2 regions of the Glycomyces rhizosphaerae genome follow, and region 1 is predicted to be linked to the other one. Evidence: riboswitches for the same ligand, from Rfam matches in the RefSeq annotation. Region 1 holds a riboswitch; the other holds the start of a gene.
The links. Region 1 has a riboswitch for cyclic di-AMP ahead of ACFO8M_RS05780 (NlpC/P60 family protein). Riboswitches for the same ligand answer to the same signal wherever they lie in the genome.

Region 1 (15,954 bases):
TGAGGCGGCACAGGGCGTCGAGCCGTTCGGTCTGGGGCACTTCGATGGCGGCGCGGGCCAGCAGCATCGGGTCGCCGGAGTCGCGCGCTTCGAGGACGGCCTGGTCGTAGAGGCGCCAGGACTCCTCTTCGCGTTGCAGCCATTTGACGGTGCCGGCGAGTTCGAGGCGGAGGAGGACCCGGCGCCGCACCATGTCGGGGGTGCAGCGTTCGAGGGCGCGCCGGTAGTACTTCTCGGCGCCGGCGGCGCTGTGGCAGCCGCGGGACTCGGTGGCGGCGCATGTGAGGAACTCGACGGCGATCTCGGGGTCGAGGTCGTCCCCGGCGAGCCACGCGTGGTGGGCGATCTCGGTGGCGAGCATGAGCTTCTGCAGCGACTCGTCGGCGACGAGGGCGCGCACGACGCACCCGTGGTGGTGGGCGGCCTCCTCGCTCGACATCGTGTTGTAGAGGGTCTCGCGCACGAGGTCGTGGACGAACACGTACCGGTCGGCCTCGCGGCGCACGAGCCGGGTCTGGCAGGCCGCGTCGAGCGCGGATTCGATCCGGTGCAGTTCGAGCCCGGAGGCCTGGGACATGACGCCGGCGTGGAACTCGCGGCCGCCGACCGAGGCGAGGGTGAGCATCCGGGCGATCGGGGCGGGGAGCTGGTCGATGCGGCGCTGGAGGGCGTCGCGCATCCCGGCGGTGGTGGCGTCCACTCGCTGCCCGGAGGCCCACAGCTGGGCGGTCTGCTCGACGAAGAACGGGTTGCCGCCGGTGCGGCGGGTGATCTCGGCGACGGTGGCGGCGTCGGGCGCGTCGCCCACGGTGGCGCGCATGAGCGCGGCGACGCCGGCCTCGTCGAGTCCTTCGAGGCTGATCACGGTGGCTTTGGCGACGAGCGGCAGCATCCGGGCGCGCAGGCGGTGGCCGGGGTCGATCTCGGAGTCGCGGTAGGTGCCGACGAACAGGATGCGCTCGAACCAGGTGTGCTGCGAGGCGAATTTGAGCAGTTCGAGGCTGCCGGGGTCGGCGAAGTGGAGGTCGTCGAGGACGATCAGGAGCGAGCCGCGCTGGGAGGCGCTGATCAAGAGCTGGGTGACGGCGTCGTACAGCTCGAACTGGGCGGGCGCGGAGCCGTCGCCCTGGCCGAGGAGGGCGTCGACGGGGGGCGCGGGGTGGAGGTCCTGCCAGGTCTCGTCGCCGAGCTGGGCGCGCAGGGACCGGAGGACCTGGATCCAGAGCCAGTGGTCGGGTACGGCCTCGGATTCCCAGGAGGTCGCGAAGGCCACGGTGAGCGCACCGCGGTGGCGGGCGGCTACGTCGGTGACCAGGGTGGACTTGCCGATGCCCGCCTCGCCGGTGACGAGGGCGAGTCCGCCGTGGCTGGACACGGTGCGTTCGACGGCCGAGCGCAGGGCCGCGGCCGGGTGGTCGCGGCCGATCAGGAGCGAGTCAGTCACCTGACCAGTGTGGCCGAAGGGTGCGACACGTGCCATCGGGATCCGGACGGATCGGCGCCGCGGCGAGGATTCGTTCGATTGTCGACTATCAGACGAAATACCTCATGTTCTGTCGTTCGCCGAGGTCGGGCCCCTGATCGATTTACTTGTGCAACAGAGGTTCGGTTTGATTTCACCGAATCCATGCGTTGCTCACTATTGGTACTTAAAGTGCTACGGAAAGTAGACATCTCGGTGTCGAAGGGCGGTCGATCCGTCCCCATTGGCGGTTCACGAAACCGCGCCTGAGCCGGGAAAGCCCACGATCAACGGGAGCAATCCTCATGGCAGAGTCCATGTTCAAAGTCGAACGAGCCAAGGAAACCAAGAAGACCTGGCGCACAGTCGTCATCGGAGCCGCCGTTCCGATCGCCATGCTCGCCGCCGCACCTGCGGTGAGCGCGGCCGAGATCGACCAGACCGCGGCGCAGACGGTCCAGTCCGAGCAGCTGCCGGACCTTCCGGTGGATCCGCCCGCGGGGCTGCCCGACCCGGCGGCGCTGCTCGATCTCGAAGCGTGCCTCACCGAGCTGCAGGGGCTCGTCGCCCAACTGCCGCCCCCGGCCGACGTGCCGGCCGAGGCGGAGCAGCTGCCCGGTCTGCCGCTGCCGGACCCGGGCACCGATGCGCCGCTGCCTGCCGTGCCCGACGTCGGGTTGCTGACCGAGACCTGCAAGCAGGTGGTCGAGATCGTCAAGGGCTTGCTGCCGCCAGTCGACGTCCCGCCGGTCGAGCCGCCGGTGGGTGTCCCGCCGGTCGAGCCGCCGGTCGAGCCGCCGGTCGAGCCGCCGGTCAACGACCCGCTGCCGGTCCCGGCGCCCTAGCGCGCAACGAGCAGGGCCCGCGACTTCCAGCCGCGGGCCCTTCGTCGTGTCTGCGTTACTTGAGCCGCTGAGCGGCGTCCGCGATCGCCTCGTCCGTGGCGGTCAAGGACAGGCGCACATGCTGGTTCCCCTTGGCGCCGTAGAACTCTCCCGCCGCCGCGAGGATGCCGCGTTCGGCGAGCCACTGCACGCTGTCCCAGCAGTCCTCGCCGCGCGTGGCCCACAGGTACAGGCCCGCGGTCGAGTGGTCGATGCGGAACCCGGCGGCCTCGACCGCCTGGCGGAGCACGCCGCGGCGGTGCTCGTAGCGGGCGCGCTGCTCGATCGCGTGCGACTCGTCGTGCAGGGCCGCGATCGTGGCCTGCTGGACCGCCAGCGGGACCATGAAGCCCGAGTGGCGGCGGATCTCCAGCAGGTCGGCGATCAGCTCAGGATCCCCCGCGAGGAACGCCGAGCGGTATCCGGCCAGGTTCGAGCGCTTCGAAAGCGAGTGCGCCGCAAGGAGACCCGTGAGGTCGCCGTCGTTGACGCGCGGGTCGAGGATCGAGACCGGCGGATGGTCCTCGTCCCAGCCGAGCGTCAGATAGCACTCGTCGCTGGCGAGCGCCACGCCGCTGTCGCGGGCCCAGCGGACCAGGTCGCGCAGGTACTCGACCGAGGCGACCTCGCCGGTCGGGTTGGTCGGGTAGTTGATCCAGGCCAGCCGCAGGCGGGACCCGGCGGCGTCGCGCGGGTCGGCCACCGGCAGCGCCTCGGCCTTGGCGAGGATCGCGCCGATCTCGTACGTCGGGTAGGCGATCTCGGGATAGGCCACGGACTCGCCGGGGCCGATGCCGAGCTGGAACGGCAGGTTCGCGACCAGTTCCTTGGAGCCCACCGTGGGCAGGACCGCGACGTCCTCGGCCACACCGGTGTGGCGGTGCAGCCACGACTGCATCGCCTCGCGCAGTGCCGCCGGACCGGCCACCGTCGGGTAACCGGGCCTGCCTGACGCCTCGATGAGGGCCTGCCGGATCGACTCGGGCACCTCGTCCACGGGCGCGCCTACGGTGAGGTCGACGATCCCGCCTGGGTGGGCCGCCGCGCGTTCCTTGAACGGGACCATGCGGTCCCACGGGAAGCGCGGCAGCCGCCGGGCCGGAGAGGCGCTGTGAAGACGGCGCAGCGCCATCGCGGCTACTCCGCTTTCGCGGGCAGTGCGACCACGAACGGGACGTCGCTGTCGATCTTGCCGACCTTGGAGGCCCCGCCGGGGCTGCCGAGGTCGTCGAAGAAGTCGACGTCGGCCTTGGTGTAGGCGGCCCACTCTTCGGGGACGTCGTCCTCGTAGAAGATCGCCTCGACCGGGCACACCGGTTCACATGCACCGCAGTCGACGCACTCGTCGGGGTGGATGTAGAGCTTCCGGTTGCCTTCGTAGATGCAGTCGACAGGGCATTCTTCAATGCAGGCCTTGTCGAGAAGATCCACGCACGGCTCGGCGATTACGTAAGTCACGAGTCGTCCTTCCTACAGCGCGCAGTCGGGCGGACTGCGCTGAGATGAGCCTAAAGCCTATTTCCATGTATAGACCCGAAGGCAGGGGGTGCGCCAGATGCTGGGACCGGAACATGTCGGCCGTCGCGTCGCGGTTCGGATCAGGTTGGACGACCCCGAACCGGGTCGCCGGTTCACGGACATCACGGGCGAGCTTATCGAGATCGGTGTGGCGCAGTGGCGCGTACTGCCCGCTTCGGGGGCGGTCGTCACCATCGAGGCGGCCGCGGTCGTCGCGGCCAGGCCGATCCCTCCCAAACCGACCCCGTTCTCCGAGATCCTCGAACTCGAACGGCTCCTCGCGGCCACCTGGCCCGCAATCGAGTCCGCCGAACTGGGGGGATGGCTTCTACGGTACGCCGAAGGTTTCTCGCGCCGCGCGAACTCGGTGCTCGCGCTGACCGCCCCGCCGGGCGGGACCGACGCGGCGATCGCAGCGGTCACGGCCTGGTACGGGGAGCGCGGGGCGCGGCCGCTCGTGTCGCTGGCGGGAGGCGTGGCGAAACGGCTCGACGAGGAGCTGGCGGCCCGCGGCTGGGAGGCCGAGGCGGAGACCGCCGTGATGACGAAGGCGCTCGAACCGGTCGAGTACAAGGGCGAGGCGCGGATCGTGCACGAGCCGAGCGCGGCGCTGCTGGAGCAGGTCGGGCGCGGCAGGCCCGAGGTCGCGGCGCGGATCTTCGGATCGGGGCCCGACCGCGGTTACGCCGAGATCCGGCGGGACGGGTCATTGGCGGCACGCGGGCGCGGCGCGATCGCGGGCGACACCGTGGCGATCACCAATATCGGGACGCTGCCGGCGTTCCGGCGCCAGGGGCTCGGGACCGAGATCCTGCACGCGCTCGAGGCGTGGGGATACGAGACTGGAGCGCGGCGGGCCGCGCTCCAGGTCGAGACCGACAACGAGGCCGCGATCGCGATGTACGGGCGGCTCGGCTACGCCGAGCGGTACCGCTACCGCTATCGGGGCCCGGCCAGCTAAGCGGCCTTGGGGTTCGCCTTGCGCTCGAAGGCGATCCGGGTGGCCTTGAGCTGGCGTCCGTACACGTCCACGCCGAGGGCCATAACGATGAGGAAGCCGACCCAGCCCGAGAGCGCCAGCAGCGCGAAGTAGATGAGGGTCTGCGAGAAGACCCCGTCGAGCGAGGGGTAGTCGACGCGCGCGATGAGCGGGTTCACCAGGACGGTGAACAGGGTCGTCGCCACGAAGATCGAGAGCAGTTCGCCCGTGATCTCCTTGCGGTCGCGGCGCGTGCCCCACCAGATGCCGGCGGCGACGGCGACGGCGGCCATCGCGCCGAAGGTGTAGACGCCGATGAGGTCGCCGACCGCGGTGCCCTCGCCCCACTTGTTGGAGGCGATCCGGCCGGCCAGGTTGGCGGCGATCAAGCCCAGGGCGAAGCCGTAGATCGAGGGCCAGTGCGGCATCAGGAGGCGGCTGAGGAGGGTCACTGTCGGGACTCCTTCGTAGCGGTGGGGGTGGCCTGCGCCGCGACCCGGGGGTCGGCGACGGTCCGAGGCTTGGCGCTCGGCTTGGGTCGAAAATACTGCCACAGCGCGAGGGCGATTCCGGCGGTCCCCGCCAGGAGCAGCGCGTAGCCGTTGAAACCACTGGTGACCACCAGCGAACCAGCCGAGGTCGGCATGGTGGCGATGACGACCACGGCGAACCAGGCGGCCGAGGTGAGCACGACGGACCAGCGTCCGCCGGTCCAGTACACGGCCAGCGCCGCGAGGCGCCAGTTCGCGACGAACGCGATCGCCCCGGCGAGGGGGACCGCGATCCCGCCGATGTAGAAGGGCACCAGGAAGGATTCGAGGACGGCGGCGAGCACGGCCGCGGCGGTGACGACCACCGCGCCGCCGATGCGGATCGCCGCTTCCAGACCCTTCTCATGCACGGTGGCGATCCTACGGCAGGAAGCGAAGGCGCCGAATGGCAGCGCGGAGCGCGTTCGGCGGTTCGGCGCGATAGGCCGTCCACAAACCCCCACCCACCACGAGAGGGGAAGATACTGCCCAGCGTCCCTCGCAGGTCCGACAAGAAGCGGGCCTCCCAGCGCCCATGTCACCCGAACGTGTCGCGCCGCGGCGGGTGCGGCCCGCGCCCCCTGGACCGCGACGCGCCCGGGGCGCGCTGAAAGTCATTGCATATCAACCGATCCGGGACAATCGGCTCATGACCGCAATACGAGAGACAACTGCCACGAAACGCCGCCGCTTCCGACAGCTGTTCCCCGAACGGTCCGACTACCTCCACCTCGGCCGCCACTGGCACACCGACCTCCTCGCCGGCCTCACCGTCGCCGTCGTCGCGCTGCCGCTGGCGCTCGGCTTCGGGATCGCCTCGGGCCTCGGCGCCTTCGCCGGGCTCATCACCTCGATCATCGCCGGGGCCCTGGCCGCGCTCCTCGGCGGCTCGAACCTCCAGGTCTCCGGCCCCACCGGGACCATGGCCGTGGTCCTGGTGCCGCTCGCGGCCACCCACAGCCACGCCGGGGTGATGCTCGTCGGCATCATGGCCGGGCTCATGCTCGTCGTCCTCGCGCTCACCGGCGCGGGCCGCTACGCCCGCTACGTGCCGGTGCCCGTGGTCGAGGGCTTCACGGCCGGGGTCGCGATCGTCATCGCGATCCAGCAGCTGCCTCCCGCGCTGGGCCTGCCCGCGCAGAACGCCCACCTGCTCAGCGGCGCATGGGAATCGCTCAGCGACTTCGCGGCCGACCCGAACTGGGCGCCGCTCGCCGTCGCCTTCGGCGTGGCCGCCGCGATCCTGCTGGGCTCGCGCCTGCACTCCCAGATCCCCACGCCGCTGCTCGCGGTCATCGCCGCGACCGCCGTGACCTGGTGGGCCAGTGCGGAAGTGTCGGTCATCGGTACGCTGCCTCGCACCATCCCGGCCCCTGAGGCCGGGTTCCTCGACTTCGCCGAGATGCCCGAGCTCGTCGCCGCGGCCGTCGCGATCTGCGCCCTGTGCGCTCTGGAGTCGCTCCTGTCGGCCACGGTCGCGGACAACATCACGGTCGATCAGCACCACAACCCGGACCGGGAGCTGTTCGGGCAGGGTGTGGCGAACCTGGTGACGCCGTTCTTCGGCGGGATGCCGTCCTCGGGCGCGCTGGCGCGCACCGCGGTGAACGTGCGGTCGGGGGCCGCCGGGCGGCTCGCGTCGCTGACGCACGCGATCGTGTTGGCGCTCATGATGCTCGCGCTCGCGCCGCTGGTGTCCCACGTGCCGCTCGCGGCGCTCGCTGGCGTGCTCATCGCGACCTCGATCCGCATGATCGAGGTCGGCTCGATGCTGGCGCTGGCGCGTTCGACGCGCGCCGACGCGGCCGTCATGTGGCTGACGCTGGCCGCGACCGTGACGCTCAACCTGGTGTGGGCCGTGGCGGTGGGCATCGCGCTCGCCGGGCTGCTGGCGCTCGGGCGGATCTCCAGGTCCGTCTCGGTCGAGGAGGAGCCGATCGAGCCGGCCGACCACCACGACGAGGAGGCCGCGCTGCTGCACGAGCACATCGTGGCCTACCGGCTCGAAGGGCCGCTGTTCTTCGCCGCCGCGCACCGGTTCCTGCTGCAGCTGCTGGACGTGGCCGACGTGCGGGTGGTCGTGCTCAGGATGAGCCGCGTATCCACGATGGACGCGTCGGGGGCTACGGTGCTCGCCGACGCGATCAAGCGCCTCGAGCACCGCGGCATAGCCGTCTACCTCTCCGGCCTCGAACCAGTGCACGCGAAACCGCTGGCGGCCCTGGGCATCCTGGAACCGCTGTGGCAGCAGGGGCGCCTGTTCGAGCACACCAGCGAGGCGATCGCCGCCGCGCGCCAGCGCCTCAAGGCCGACGGGCTCCTAGAGCAGCTCGAAGCGGAGACCGCTCGATTCGGCACCGGAGCGGAGACCGAAGCGGAGCGCCCATAGCCGGTCGGGGGCGCCGCGGTGGTCCAACGCGTCGACCGAGTCGACCACGGCGTCCTCAGGGTTGATCCCGTGGAGCACGAGGGTGCCGCGCTCCCCGGCCCACACCGCCGTGGTGCCCTCGAGTTCGGGCCGGATGCGGCTGACGAACGACTCGGTGATCTCGGGGCCGTAGTCCTCCAACGAGATCGACTCACCCGTCCAGGCGAGCTTGCGGATGAGCGCGCCGTCGCCGTACGCGTCGACGTACACGTCCACGCCGTCCACCGTGCCCACGAGCTCGGCGCGGGAGTCCTCCCCGAGCTGCTGCCCGGCGCCTTCGACCGTCGGCACCGAGTGCCAGGCGGCCGAGGGGTGGACCTGCTCGTAGCGTTCCGGGCCGAAATAGGCGGCGGTGTACTCGCCCGCACCGGGATCGCACAGGAGCTGCTCGCCGTCCACGGCGATGAGGAACGAGCCGAGGTCGAGGTGGTTGTGGGGCTCGTCGTTGAAGCCGCCCTTGACCGCCAGCGCCCACATGCGGCGGCCGATCTGGCGGCGTTCGACGAACCAGCCGACGTCGGCCAGGAGCGACCGGCCGGGTTCGACCTCGGTCTCGAAGGGCCGTCCCCAGTCGAGGGTGCGGGTGAGTGGGGCCCAGCGGGCGCAGGCGTCCTCGGCGAAGGTCTGGACGCGGGTCGCGGCCGGCAGCGGGACGCCGAGCCGGTCGTGGAGGCGGCTGAACAGGCCCGCCGGGAGGAGCGTGTCGGCCCCGGTGTCGCCGAAGGTCGCGAACGAGTTCGGGTAGAGCTGGGCTCGGGCGGGGAACGAGGCGATGGCCTCGTTGCCGGCGAGGAGGTCCTCGCCGGTGGCGTCCCTCCAGGCCTCGGCGAAGTACGTGAAGTAGCCGAAGCCGTAGACCCAGTAGTCGACGCCTTCGACGCAGCCGCCGTCAGGGCCGAAGGAGAAGATGTAGCCCGAGAGGGCGGGGAGGACGCGGCCGCGGATCACGTCGGTGTCGTAGTCGAGGGCGAGGGCGGCCATGCCCGCGGCGCCGGCGCACACGGCGGTCCAGTTGGAGTGGCGCTCCTCCCACCAGAAGGGGAAGTCGGCCTCGAAGAACGGGTCGAGGACGCGCTGGCGGATCTCGGCCTCGATCTGCTCGGCGCCTTCGATGTCCTCGCGCAGGCGCAGGATCTCGGCGAGGGTCTGGGCGGTCTCGCAGGCGAAGAGGTCGACGCAGGTGCGCGGGTCCGACTCGGCCTCCCAGTGGGCGGGGAGGGCCCAGGAGCGTTCCTGGCAGACGTCCTTGAGGAGCGAGGAGAGCGCACCGGCCTCCCCCACGAGCGCGAGCGCGGCGAGGTGGCGGCGGCGGGCGAAGTACTGGGTCTCGTACGGCAGGCGGCGGCCGGTGGCGGCGAAGTCGTCGGCGAGGTCCGGGTCGAAGGCGGGGACGGGAAGTGCGGCGATCTCGCGCAGCTCTTCGAGGAGGGCCGTACGAAGGTCGGACATTGACCAACGCCTTTCCGGATGCGGTGATGGGTGGAGGCGGGGGTTCCTGCCGTGGCTCAACGGTAACGCGGGCGCGCATTCCGTCATAGACTCCCTCGTATGCGCATCGGGGAGCTGTCGGAGCGGACGGGCGTTCCGGCCGCCACCATCAAGTACTACCTGCGGGAGCATCTGCTGCAGGCCGGCGAGCACGGTGAGGGCAACACCGTCGAGTACGGTCCGGCCCACGTGCACCGCCTGACGCTCATCCGCGCCCTGTCGGAGACGGCGGGCCTGTCGGTGGCGCAGATCGGCGAGGTGCTCACTGTGCTTGGGCGCCACCCGGATTCGGTGTTCCAGGCACTGGGTGCGACCCTCGCCGCCACGCATCGGGACCCGAAGTTCTCGCTCGCGAGCGAGGGCACGACCGAGGCCGCCGAGCGCACGGTGGACCAGCTGCTGACCGAGTACGGCTGGGCCGAGGTGGCGCCGCCGAACTACCGGGACGCACTGGTCACGGCGCTCACCGCGTTCTACCGCTTGGGGAACCCGGACCCGCAGGAGGTGCTGAGCCACTACGCGGACGCGGCGGCGGCGCTGGCCTCGGCGGACATGGAGGCGATCGCGGAGGCGACCAGGATCGAGGGCGTGAACGTGGAGCAGGCGGTGGTGGCGACGGTGCTCGGCGAGACGATGTTCGCGGCACTGCGGCGCATCGCCCACGTCGCGGCCTCGGCCAGGACCCAGGCCGCGCAGCCGCCCTCGGGCACAATGGGTCCGTGAGCCCGAACCCGCCCGAATCCCCGACCGAACGTCCGAACCTGCGCATCGACCGCGATCCGGGCCGCCCGAACCTGCTGCACCTCGTCGCCGACGGCGTGGTCCAAGCCACCGTCGATCTCGACGATCCGTCCTATCTGGATGCCGAGTACATGCAGCGGATCGCCTATCTCGTCGACTCGATGGCCGCCCCCAAGCAGCCGCTCCGGGTGCTGCACCTCGGCGCGGGCGGCCTGGCGATGGCCCGGTACACGGCCGCGACGCGTCCGGGCTCGTACCAGCAGGCGGTGGAGACGAACCAGGAACTCGTCGCCCTGGTGCGGGCCGAGGCCCCGCTGCCGCGCGGCGTGAAGGTGAAGATCCGGCACACGGACGCGCGCGAGGCGGTCGCGTCCGCGCCGGAGGCGAGCTATGAGCTCATCATCACGGATGTGTACGAGGGCGCCCGCGTGCCCGCGCACGTCACGAGCACCGAGTTCCTGCGGGAGGCGCGGCGGGTGCTGCGCCCGGGCGGGCACTACGCGGTGAACCTGTGCGACGGCGGCCAGATGAAGTTCCTGAAACCGGCGCTCGCGGCGATGGGCGCGGTGTGGCCGCACGTGGCGGTCATGGCCGAGCCCGCGGTCCTGCGGGGCCGCCGTTTCGGGAACGTGGTCGCGGTGGCGGCCGATGTCGAGCTTCCGGTGGCCGACCTGCGGCGCCGCTGCGCGGGCGCGGCCTTCCCGTGCCGGGTGCTGGAGGGCACCGAGCTGAAGGAGTACATCGGCGGCGCTCCCCCGGTCACGGACGCGACCGCGATCCAGTCCCCGCCGCCCCCGCAGTCTCTCCGCAGCTTCTGACCGCGGGGCGGTGTCGTACCCGCCGGGCACCTTCGAAGCCGGGGGCGATGGCGAATCCGAGCCCTCCTCGCCGCCCCGCACCCGCCGCCACCACCCGGACCACCGGCGGGTCGGCCGTTCGGACAATAAATCCGCTGGATAGTGGCCCTGTCTCCCATCGCGTCCTCACTGTCCGTTACTGGACTATGGAGCGACTCACAGAGGACTTGGCGATTCGGGTCACCTTGCGTTAGCGTCGGCGCCTGTTCCGGTCGGGTCCTCAGGGCTCCCCCAGAGACCCACCCGTCCGGACCGCCGAGCCGCGCTCGCATGACGCCCGTTCCTCCCGGTTCCGGGTGAGACACCGATGCGCGGGCCGGGGACCCAGCCGCGCCGCGTCCCTCCAGTGCAACACGTGGCGCACGGGGTGAATCCCGCTGCAGCGCAGCCGCAGCGGGTAGGGCGCGCTTCCCTGCCCGAACCCGACAGCTAACCCGGTAGGCGGACGAGGAAGAAAGGCCACCCGTGGCTCAAGCCTGCTCCGACACCGATTATCGTTCGCGAACCAGTGCCATCATTCGCCGCGTCGCCGCCTACACGGGAGTCACCCTCGCCACCGTCGCGATCGTGACCGCCTTCGCCGGCACCCACGCCGACGCGGCCGACATCGACTACACCTCCGCATCCGCCTCCGAGATCGAAGCCCACTTGGCCGATCTCGAGACCCAGCGCGACGACGCCGCCGCCGACCTCCAGGACCTGCGGGTCCGGCTCGGCGAAGCCCGGGCCGTCGTCGACGCCGCCACCGCGGACTACGGGACCTCCAACGCGCAGCTCAGCATCGTCACCGCCGCGGTCGAATCCGCCGAGGACGACCTCGACGCCAAGGTCACCACCCTGGTCGCCTACGCGCAGGAGCAGTCCGACAAGTACGACGAGGCCGAGGCCGCCGCCGAGACCGCCGAAGGCCTCACGGCCGACATCGCGACCGCGCAGCGGCAGATCAAGGCCCTCGACACCGAGATCGACGAGGCCGAGAAGGCCGCGGACGAAGCCGCGGCAGCCGAAGCGGCAGCCGCCGCCGAGGCTGAAGCCGAAGCCGAGGCCGCAGCGGAGTCCGCCGCTTCCAGCGACTCGTCGTCCTCCGACTCCGACTCCACGGCGGCCTACAGCGCCGACGCCGCGACCGCCGCGGTCGAGTTCGCCCGCGACCAGCTCGGCGAGTCCTACGTCTACGGGTCCGCCGGCCCCGACACCTGGGACTGCTCGGGCCTCGTCCAGGGCGCCTACGCCGTCTCCGGCATCTCCCTGACGCACTACACGAACGCGATCTGGGACGAGACCAGCGCCATCGACCGGGGCGACCTGAAGCCGGGCGACCTGGTCTTCTACAACGGCCTGGGCCACATGGCCATGTACATCGGCGACGGCCAGGTCATCCACGCCCCCAAGCCGGGCGACGTCGTGAAGATCTCCGATCTCGACATGGGCATGTCGATCGACGGCTACCGCCGGGTCTGACACGTCCGGAAGACGAGAGCACGACGAGAGGGCCGGGGCATTCGCCCCGGCCCTCTCGCGTTATGTCCTTAACGCTTCCGCAGTCAAGCTGCTTCAGCCATGACCTGGTCGTTGGCCAGTTCCTTGAGTCGGGCCAGCGCCTGGATCTCGAGTTGGCGGATGCGCTCGCGCGACAGGTGGAACCGGTGCGCGACCTCCGTGAGCGAGTGCTCGCGGCCGTCCTCGAGCCCGTAGCGGGCCTTGACGATCCCCGCCGAGCGCTCGTCGAGGTGGTTGAGCATCATCTCGATGCGTTGGCGTTCCATCCCGGCGAGGACGACGTCCTCCGGGCTGGGCTCGTCGGAGTCGGCGACGAGGTCGCCGAGATTGGTGTCGCCGTCGTCGCCGATCGGCGTGTCCAGCGAGACGGTGTCCTGGCTCCAGCGGATGAGCTCGTTGACCCGCTCGACCGTGACGCCGAGCGCCTTGGCGACCTGGTCGGGTTCGGGGTCGCCGCCGAGCTCACGGGTGAGCTGGCGGGTCACGTTGCGCATCCGGTTGACGTCCTCGACCAGGTGCACCGGCAGGCGCACGGTGCGCTCCTGCTGGGCGATCGCCCGGCTGATGGCCTGACGGATCCACCACGTGGCGTAGGTCGAGAACTTGAAGCCGCGCTGGTAGTCGAATTTCTCGACGGCGCGGACCAGGCCCGTGTTGCCCTCCTGGATCAGGTCGAGCATCGGCATCCCGGAACGGACGTACCGGCGGGCGATCGAGACGACCAGCCGCAGGTTCGCCTTGATGAACTGCTCCTTCGCCTTCGCACCGTCTTCGACCAGGCGCTTCAGGTCCTTTTCGGTGGCGTCGCCGAAGGTCTCCCCCTCGCCGAGCAGGTGCTTCGCGAACAGACTCGCTTCGATAGCCTTCGCCAAGTCGACCTCGGCGGCGGCGTCAAGCAGCGGCGTCTTCGAGATCTCATGCAGGTAAACACCCACAAGGTCTCGTTCCTCAGCGACCTCTTCGGTGGTGAGGGTGGGTGTTGTCGTTTGCTCCACGCTCAAGGTCTCCTCCAGCTTCCTCGTCCCCCGACACCGCGTGAACGGTGTACCAGTTACAACGACCGCTTCGTTGCGTGGAATTCCGTGCCCCGGTGTTCGATGCGCCACGGTTACGAAATCGATGCGAATCGGTGGCCCTAGGGCCTTCACACCGTTTCGAGTACCCGTTTTCATCGGCTAAGCTCGGTTCACGGCTCCCATTTCAGAGACGGGGGCACTTCGGCCTCATGATGCCTCTGAGACGGGGATCACCTCACCTCGGCAGAGGCCTGATGACCCGAGCCCTGGTCACGGGATCGTCTCCGGTCTGCTTCATCGCAAACCTTCAATCTCTAGGGGAACACGCGCCCTACCTTGAAAAAGTTGAGAGATCATCTTTTTGCGGCCCTAATCACTGCGATCCGGGCCGCAAAGGCGGCGACGCTCTGATACCCGCACCATAGCGGACTGTAGCGGTGACAAGCAACACCTTTCTCAGGCGTTGATGTCCGATTCCGAACACCTCTCGTTCTTCTCAGTCTGCGCCCTCCAGAGGCACCCGTGGGGCGCTTCCGGCAGCGTGCCGCGTAGATCACCTGGTGTGTCGCTTGCGCGTAGAGTTGGGCCGGTGACTGAAGAACGCCTAGTGTGGGTCGACTGCGAAATGACCGGCCTCGACCCGGAGACCGAAGCCCTCATCGAGATCGCCGTACTGGTCACGGAACCGGATCTCACCCCCTTGGACGCCGGACTCGACATCGTGATCGCCTGCGACCCGGCACACCTCGCCGACATGGGGGCGTTCGTCGCCGACATGCACGCCAAGTCCGGGCTCACCGACGAGGTGCGGGCCTCGCAGGTCTCCCTGCAGCAGGCCGAGGACGCGGTACTGGAGTACGTCAAGCAGCACGTGCCCGAAGCGCGCACGGCCCCGTTGTGCGGCAACTCGATCGCCACGGACCGCACCTTCATCACGAAGTACATGCCGCGCCTCGACGAGCACCTGCACTACCGGATGATCGACGTCTCCTCCATCAAGGAGCTGGCGCGGCGCTGGTACCCGCGCGTCTACTACAACCAGCCGCCCAAGGGCCTCGCCCACCGCGCCCTCGCCGACATCCTGGAGAGCGTGCAGGAACTCGAGTACTACCGGCGCACCCTGTTCGTGCCGCTGCCCGGGCCCTCCAGTGACGAGGCCAAGGCCGCCGCGGCGAGCATCGCCGGGAGCACCGGAGACTGAGACGGTCGACACCGAACCCCGTTGACAGGAACCCCGGAAGCTTGGCTATGATTGTCGCCGATCCCAGGTTTTCCCTGCGAGATCGGTCTTGGTGGTCGTAGTTCAGTTGGTAGAACGCCTCGTTGTGGTCGAGGAGGTCGCGGGTTCGAGCCCCGTCGATCACCCCAAGGAAAAAGCCTCGCGGCACTGCCGCGAGGCTTTTCGCTTGTCCAGGGTCAGCGCTGGTTCCGCTTGCGGCGCAGGCGTTCCTGACGCTTGCGCGCCTCGGCCGGGCGAAGGATCAACCGCTCGGCGATGGTCAGTGCCGTCGCCACCACGCCCAGCGGGATGACGACCCAGACCGGCCAGAAGTACTGGTGGCTGCCCGACAGCCAGTACACGAACCCCCAGACCCCCGTGACGATGCCGACGGGGATCGAGCTGCCCACCCAGAGCCACTTGATCCACTCCGGGGTGCGGAGCTTCTCGGGCACGAACGCGTCCTCCTGGGCCTTGAGCACCCGCTGATACGCCGGCAGGTCCTGGAGGATCGGCTCGGCGTCCGCCCAAGTCTTCGCCGCCATGAGGATGTCCACGCGCTTCTCGTACTCGTCGAGGTCGATGTAGTCCTGGTCCACCGAGGATCGCAGGATCTCGGTCAGGGCCGTGCGCTCGGGACTGCCGATCCGCATCTCGCGGTCGTCGCCGAAACGTTCGAGGGAGGACATTCGTTGGGCTCCTTGGGGAAGGGATGGGGGTTCGGGTCAGTGGCGATCGCGGCGCTCATTCCGGTCCTCGTCCTCGTGGCCGTGACCGTCCCACCCGCCGTTCACCAACTGCATGACCGTGGCGATGCCGAGGCCCAGGATGGGCCAGATCGGCCAGAAGTAGGTGGGCTCCCCGGTGCCGATCCAGGTGGCGACCCAGATGCCGGTGGTAATGGCGCCCACGGTGACCAGGCCGCGCAGGGCGGGGAACCGGTGCAGCCAGGGCGGGCCGCCGTGCGGGTGCCCGTGGGGGCTCTGAGCGGGGGCTTCGGCGGGCGCTGCGGGCACGACCTCGGCCTCTTTCGGGCGGCCGCCGGGGAGGTCGTCGAAGATGAGGTCGAGTTCGGCGTTCGTCTTGGCCTCGTAGGCCGTCTTGGCGCGCTCATCGAACTCCGCGAGGTCGATGCGGCCTTCGTCGAGGGCGGCCTGCAACTGCGCGATCGCCTTGTCGCGGTCGGCATGGGAGATCCGCAGCTTGCCGTGGTCTTCGGTCACGAGGCCAATTATGGCATCGGAGTCCTATTCGGCGCGAGCCGCGCTCGCGACCGCGTCGCCCAGCTGTTCGACGCCGCCGTCAGGGGCCGTGAGGACCCAGACGCCGTCC
Region 2 (5,625 bases), on a different contig from region 1:
TCGGCGCGCGCGTCGAGAAGATCCTGCGCGCCGCCGAGCAGGACGCCGGGGTCCAGAAGGCCGACGCCAAGCGCATGGCCGCGTCGATGCTGAACGAGGCCCGTGCCGAAGCCGAGTCGATGGTGCGCTCGGCCCACACGGAGGCCTCCGAGATCACCGCCACCACCGACCAGGACGTCACCGAGATCCGCGCCCGCGCGGTCAACGAGACCACCGAGTTGCGTGAGAACGCCCGCCGCAACCACGATCTGGCCATAGCCGACTCGCACCGCGAGGCCCAGACCGCGCAGACCCAGTCGCGCGCCGAGGTCGAGAAGATGCGCTCGCAGGCCGAACGCGAGATCGCGGTCCAGCGGGCCACGGCCGAACGCGAGGTCACCGAGCTCAAGTCGCACGCCGCCCGCGACTCGGACGAGCAGCGCAACGCCGCCCAGCGGCTTTTGGCCGAGGCCGCCGAGCACCGCAAGAAGAAGACCCAGGAGCTCATCCTCGCCGAGGCCGACCGGCGCGAGCGGGCCCAGAAGGAGGAGGCCGACCGGCACCAGCAGGCCATCGCGACCGCGCAGCGGATCGTCTCGGAGGCGGAGGACCGCCTCGCGCTCGCCGAGGAGCGCACTCGCAGCTCCGAGAACCGGGCCGTCGAGCGCCGCGAAGAGGCCGACCAGCAGGCCAAGGACGCCGTGCAGCGCGCGGTCGAGCAGGTCAAGGTCGTCAAGGCGGACGCGGTCAAGGAGGCCGAGCGCCTGCGCCGCGCCGCCGAGGAGCGGGCCGCCGAGCGCGTGCAGCCGTTGGCCGAGGAGGTCGCGGCGCTCTCGCGTCAGCGCGACAGCGCCGGTTCGAACCTGACGGACCTGCGCCGCCAGCTCGGGCTGGTCTCCGGCGAGGAGGAGCTCCGGATCTTCCCGGCGTCGAGTTCCTCGAGCAGCGACTACGACTCGCCCACGACGGGCAGCGAGTTCGCTGCGCCTTTCACTGGCAGCGGGTTCGATTTGCCTGAAACCTCGGGTTCGGCGAGCGGGGTCTTCGAATCCGAGTCGGCGCCGCTGCCGCTCAACAAGCAGCGGGACGGCTCCGACATAGACCGGACCCAGCAGCTGCCGGTGGTCCGCTGAGGCCCAGTGCCTCGCAAATGAACATGCACGGCCGCGCGCCGCGGTCGACCGGGACGAGAGCGAAAACGCTCTCCGCACTGGCCGACCGCGGCGCGGCCCTATATTATAAATAAACTGAACTAATTCGGTGGGGACGCTACGCCGCCCCCGCACACCCCGGGCCCGCGAAGCCACGCGAGCCGCACACCAGCTCAACCAGCACAGGAGCCCCCGCACATGCAGCGCCGCATCTCGCTGATCCCGCAGCCGCAGCAGCTCACCGCCGCAGACGGCGACCTCGACCTGAGCACCCTCGGCGCCATCGCCGCAGCGCCCGACCTGCACCCCCTGGCCTGGCTCCTCTCCGACCTCCTCAACCGCGGCACCGGCCTGCGCCTCCCCGTAGTACAAAGCACCGCAAAGGACCCTGCAGGAGGCCGCGTCCTGCGCCTCGCCCTCGAAGGCCACCGACCCGAAGACTTCACCACCGCCGCCGAGGCCTACCGCCTCGACGTCACCCCAGAAGGCGTCGACCTCGTCGCCGCCCACCCGGCCGGCATCGCCCGCGGCATCGCCACCCTCCGCCAGCTCCTGCCCGCCGACGCCCTCCGCGAAGCCCCCGCCGCCGAGCCGGTCGTCCCGCTCGTCCAGATCCGCGACGAGCCGCGCCTGCGCTGGCGGGGAGTCATGCTCGACGTCGCGAGGCACTTCCAGCCCAAGGACTTCGTACTCAAGATGATCGACCGGGCCTGGCTCCACCGGCTCAACGTGATCCAGCTGCACCTCACCGACGACCAGGGCTGGCGCTACGAGATCCCCTCCCGCCCCAAGCTCACCGAGATCGGCTCCTGGCGGGCCGAGACGGTGATCGGCCACGCCCGCGAGGACCGCGGCTTCGACGGCACCCCGCACGGCGGCCACTACTCGGTCTCGGACCTGCGCGAGATCGCCTCGTACGCGCGCGAGCGCCACATCATGATCGTCCCCGAGGTGAACCTGCCCGGGCACGCCCGCGCGGTGCTCGCGGCCTACCCCGAACTCGGTGCGGGGCAGAACAAGCCGGTGTCGCCGACGTTCGGCGTCTTCGAAGAGGTCCTCGAGCCCACCCAGGCCGCGCTCGACTTCGCGCTCGAGGCCTACACCGCCATCGGCGAGGTCTTCGACGGCCCGTTCGTGCACATCGGCGGCGACGAAGTGCCCATGACCCAGTGGGAGTCCTCGCCGATCGCCAAGGCGCTCATGGAGAAGGAGGGCCTGGAGGACGTGCGCGGCGTGCAGGCCTGGTTCACCGAGGCGTTCTGCGCGCACCTGCACGCCATGGGCAAGCGCGTGATCGGCTGGGACGAGATCCTCGACGGCGGCGCCCCCGCCGAGGCCGCGGTCGCCGTGTGGCGCACCCAGGCCTACGTCGAGAAGGCCCTTGAAGCCGGGCACGAAGTGCTCGTGAGCCCGCAGTCCCACGTGTACTTCGACCACTACGAGGGCGAGGACGAGGGTGAGCCGCTGCGCATCCACGGCCTCACGTCGGTCGAGAAGGTCGCCGGCTGGGATCCGGCCCCCGACGGCGTCGACGAGTCGAAGATCCTTGGCGCCCAATGCCAGCTGTGGTCGGAGTACCTGCCGCACCCGCGCGACGTCGAGTACGCCGCGTTCCCGCGCATGGCCGTCTTCGCCGAAGTCGCGTGGACCAGCCGCGAGGTGCGCGCGGCCGAACCGGTCCTCGACCGGCTCCCCGAGCACCTGGAGCGCCTGCACGCCATGGGCATCGGCTACCGGCCGCTCGAAGGCCCGAAGCCCTGGCAGCAGGGCGGCTCGGGCCGCTACCGCCGCTTCGACTGGGCGTTCACCGAGCCTGAGGCCGAATAGCGGCCGAATCGTCTTGGGGTGAAACGAAACCCGTGCGGGCCGCCGAAGCGGCTCACACGGGTTTCTTTACTATGAGTAGGTCCCCGACGGCGGCATCGGCGCATTGCGGGTCAGCAGCAGGGTCAGCAATCGAGACCGCCGGTGCCGTCGCCGGGGAGTCTGCGTCCGGGCCCCGAAGGGCCCGGAGGTCCGGGTCGCTAGGGGCGCCCGTAGCCGACGATGGAGCCGCCGTAGTCGATGTCGACGATCTTCACCACGGTCGTCGAGTTCGGGGCGTGGATGATCTCGCCGTTGCCGATGTACATGCCGACGTGCGCCAGGTCGTTGTAGAAGACCAGGTCGCCGTCTTGGAGCTCGTCGCGGGAGATCCGCGCCGTCTCGTCCCACTGCATGGCCGCGTTGTGCGAGAGGTTCACGCCGACCGCGCCCCACGCGCCCTGCGTCAGGCCCGAGCAGTCCCACGAGTCCGGACCGTCCTCGCCGTACACGTACGGCTCGCCGAGCTGGTCCATCGCGAACTGCACCGCGCCGGACGAACCTTCGTAGTCGTATTCGGGAACGTTCTCCTCGGCGTACTGGTCCTCGTACTCCTCTTCGAGGTCGGCGATCTCGGCCTCGATGTCTTCCTGCTGCTGCTCCATCTCCTCGAGGATCTCGTCGGCGCTGGACTTGAGGGTCTCGAGCTCGGTCTTGCGGGTCTCGAGCTCCTGGACCTGGGCGATGTTGGCCTGCAGCTGCTCGTTCTCGGCCGCCGTGAGGTTGTCGAGGTACAGGAGGCGGTCGGCGAAGTCGGAGGGGTCGCCGGCGAGGACCGAGTTCATCATCGCGAACTCGCCGCCGGTGTAGGCCGCGGAGGCGTAATCGGCGAGGGCTTCGTTGGCATCGGCGGTCTCGGCCTCGAGGGCCGGCAGCTGAAGCTCGATCTCGGCGATCAGGTCGTTGGCGTCGTTGAGCTCTTCGCGCTTGGCGTTGTAGTCCTCGATGACCTTCTCGAGCGCTTCGTGGCGCTCGTCGATCTCGGCCTGGATCTCTTCGCTCGTCTGCGCGTTCGCCGTGGAGGTGGTGAACAGCGTGGCACTCACGGGGAGCAGTGCTGCGGCCGTGAGGGCGGCAGCGATTCGCCGGGTACGCACCAGGGAGGCGCTCCTTCCTTTGGCCGCCTACCGGGTTAGCTGTCGGGTTCGGGCGGAAGGAAGGGTCGCCCTACGCGCCCGAGGACGCGATTCACCCCGTCGGCCCTGCGTTCGATGCCGACTGCTGGTTCCCCGGTTCAGTGAAGCTGGGGGCTTCGCCGACTCGGCGGTGCCGCGCGGCGGGTGCGGGGTGCACCCGAGTTTCCGATGCGACGGGTTCACGTTAGAGGCGGTTGTGGCCCTTGACAAGGGCAGAGGGAGAATTTCTCGCACAATGGCACGGAATACTACGGGCCGCTGCATCGACATGACGAGCAGTTGCCGATATACCCCTTAGGGGTATACACTGACGTCCGGAGGGAAACGACATGGCGAGCGATCAGACCGACCCGGTTGCAACCGGCACCGTCGAGCCGACTGAAGGCTCGCACGGCCACGACGAGCACTACTGGTACCACGGTGACAAGGCCGCGCTCACGCGCCGCCTCAAGCGCATCGAGGGCCAGGTTCGCGGCATCCAGCGGATGGTCGAAGGCGACGAGTACTGCATCGACATCCTGACGCAGATCTCGGCTTCCACCAAGGGACTCCAGGCCGTAGCGCTCAACCTCCTCGAAGGCCACCTGGCCCACTGCGTCGCCGAAGCGCAGACCTCGGGTGACCCGACCGCCGCCGCAGCCAAGGTCAAAGAGGCCTCGGACGCGGTGGCCCGACTGCTCAGAACCTGACCACTCACCCTGAGCCGATTCATGGCTCGCAAGCATCGCCAAGAGGAGAAGAAATGGAAACCGTGTACGTCGTCAAGGGCATGACCTGCGGACACTGCGCCGGAAGCGTCACCCAGGAACTCTCCGCGCTCCCCGGCGTCGAAGGCGTCGACGTGGCCCTGGACACCGGCAAGGTCACCGTGAAGAGCGAAGCCGCCCTCACGGAGGACGCGGTCCGCGAGGCCGTCGACGAAGCAGGCTACGAACTCCTCGGTGTTGCCTGACCCCCGTCGTACTCAGGCCCTGAGCGTCCGTTCACCGGGTGTTCAGGGCCGCTTCATTGCCCAATCGCGGACCTCCTGAAGTAGAGTCGACGGCATGGCACTCTCCGACGAAGAACGTTCCGTCGAACTCGACGAGGACTTCTCGGTGCTCCCGGACCAGACCACCGACGACACCGACCGCGGCTGGGGCGAGGCCCCCGTACGGCGTCCCAAGAAGTCCGAGTTCTCGGCGCGCGACCTCGACCTCATGGCGGAACGCCCCCCGCACTGGTCCTGAGGTCGCACCGGCCCGCTCCGGTGTTCTCAACACTGTGATCACGCGTTCGCACGCGCCCCATAGGATGCTTCACGTACGAATCCATCCCGTGGAAGGACCGGCGCTTGAACGACGCAGCACCTCGGCCGCAGCTTTCCGGGCTGCCCCGTTCCCTCGACATGGAGGCCGCCCGCGCCCGCCTCGAGGAGCGCCGGGCCCGCTTCGAGCAGATGGCCGCCCAGACGCAGGCCATGGCCGACCAGATGAAGTCCTTGTCGGCGACGGCGA

Region 2: another riboswitch for cyclic di-AMP. It lies ahead of ACFO8M_RS18670 (C40 family peptidase); the one in region 1 lies ahead of ACFO8M_RS05780 (NlpC/P60 family protein).

What each region holds. Positions count from the first base shown of each region.
Region 1 is NZ_JBHRWO010000006.1:34,836-50,789, forward strand. Features, by position in the region: gene ACFO8M_RS05725 (ATP-binding protein) at 1-1,444, opposite strand, end outside; gene ACFO8M_RS05730 (hypothetical protein) at 1,768-2,307, shown strand; gene dapC (succinyldiaminopimelate transaminase) at 2,363-3,478, opposite strand; gene fdxA (ferredoxin) at 3,484-3,804, opposite strand; gene ACFO8M_RS05745 (GNAT family N-acetyltransferase) at 3,902-4,825, shown strand; gene ACFO8M_RS05750 (hypothetical protein) at 4,822-5,295, opposite strand; gene ACFO8M_RS05755 (hypothetical protein) at 5,292-5,744, opposite strand; gene ACFO8M_RS05760 (SulP family inorganic anion transporter) at 6,023-7,762, shown strand; gene ACFO8M_RS05765 (heparinase II/III domain-containing protein) at 7,694-9,250, opposite strand; gene ACFO8M_RS05770 (MerR family transcriptional regulator) at 9,350-10,012, shown strand; gene ACFO8M_RS05775 (spermidine synthase) at 10,009-10,848, shown strand; cyclic di-AMP (ydaO/yuaA leader) riboswitch at 11,180-11,346, shown strand; gene ACFO8M_RS05780 (NlpC/P60 family protein) at 11,353-12,348, shown strand; gene ACFO8M_RS05785 (sigma-70 family RNA polymerase sigma factor) at 12,432-13,388, opposite strand; gene orn (oligoribonuclease) at 14,029-14,604, shown strand; tRNA gene ACFO8M_RS05795 (tRNA-His) at 14,696-14,771, shown strand; gene ACFO8M_RS05800 (DUF1707 SHOCT-like domain-containing protein) at 14,820-15,311, opposite strand; gene ACFO8M_RS05805 (DUF1707 SHOCT-like domain-containing protein) at 15,348-15,845, opposite strand; gene map (type I methionyl aminopeptidase) at 15,870-15,954, opposite strand, start outside.
Region 2 is NZ_JBHRWO010000019.1:79,167-84,791, forward strand. Features, by position in the region: gene ACFO8M_RS18660 (hypothetical protein) at 1-1,112, shown strand, start outside; gene ACFO8M_RS18665 (beta-N-acetylhexosaminidase) at 1,329-2,957, shown strand; gene ACFO8M_RS18670 (C40 family peptidase) at 3,155-4,090, opposite strand; cyclic di-AMP (ydaO/yuaA leader) riboswitch at 4,099-4,269, opposite strand; gene ACFO8M_RS18675 (metal-sensitive transcriptional regulator) at 4,459-4,818, shown strand; gene ACFO8M_RS18680 (heavy-metal-associated domain-containing protein) at 4,836-5,081, shown strand; gene ACFO8M_RS18685 (hypothetical protein) at 5,176-5,358, shown strand; gene ACFO8M_RS18690 (YbaB/EbfC family nucleoid-associated protein) at 5,463-5,625, shown strand, end outside.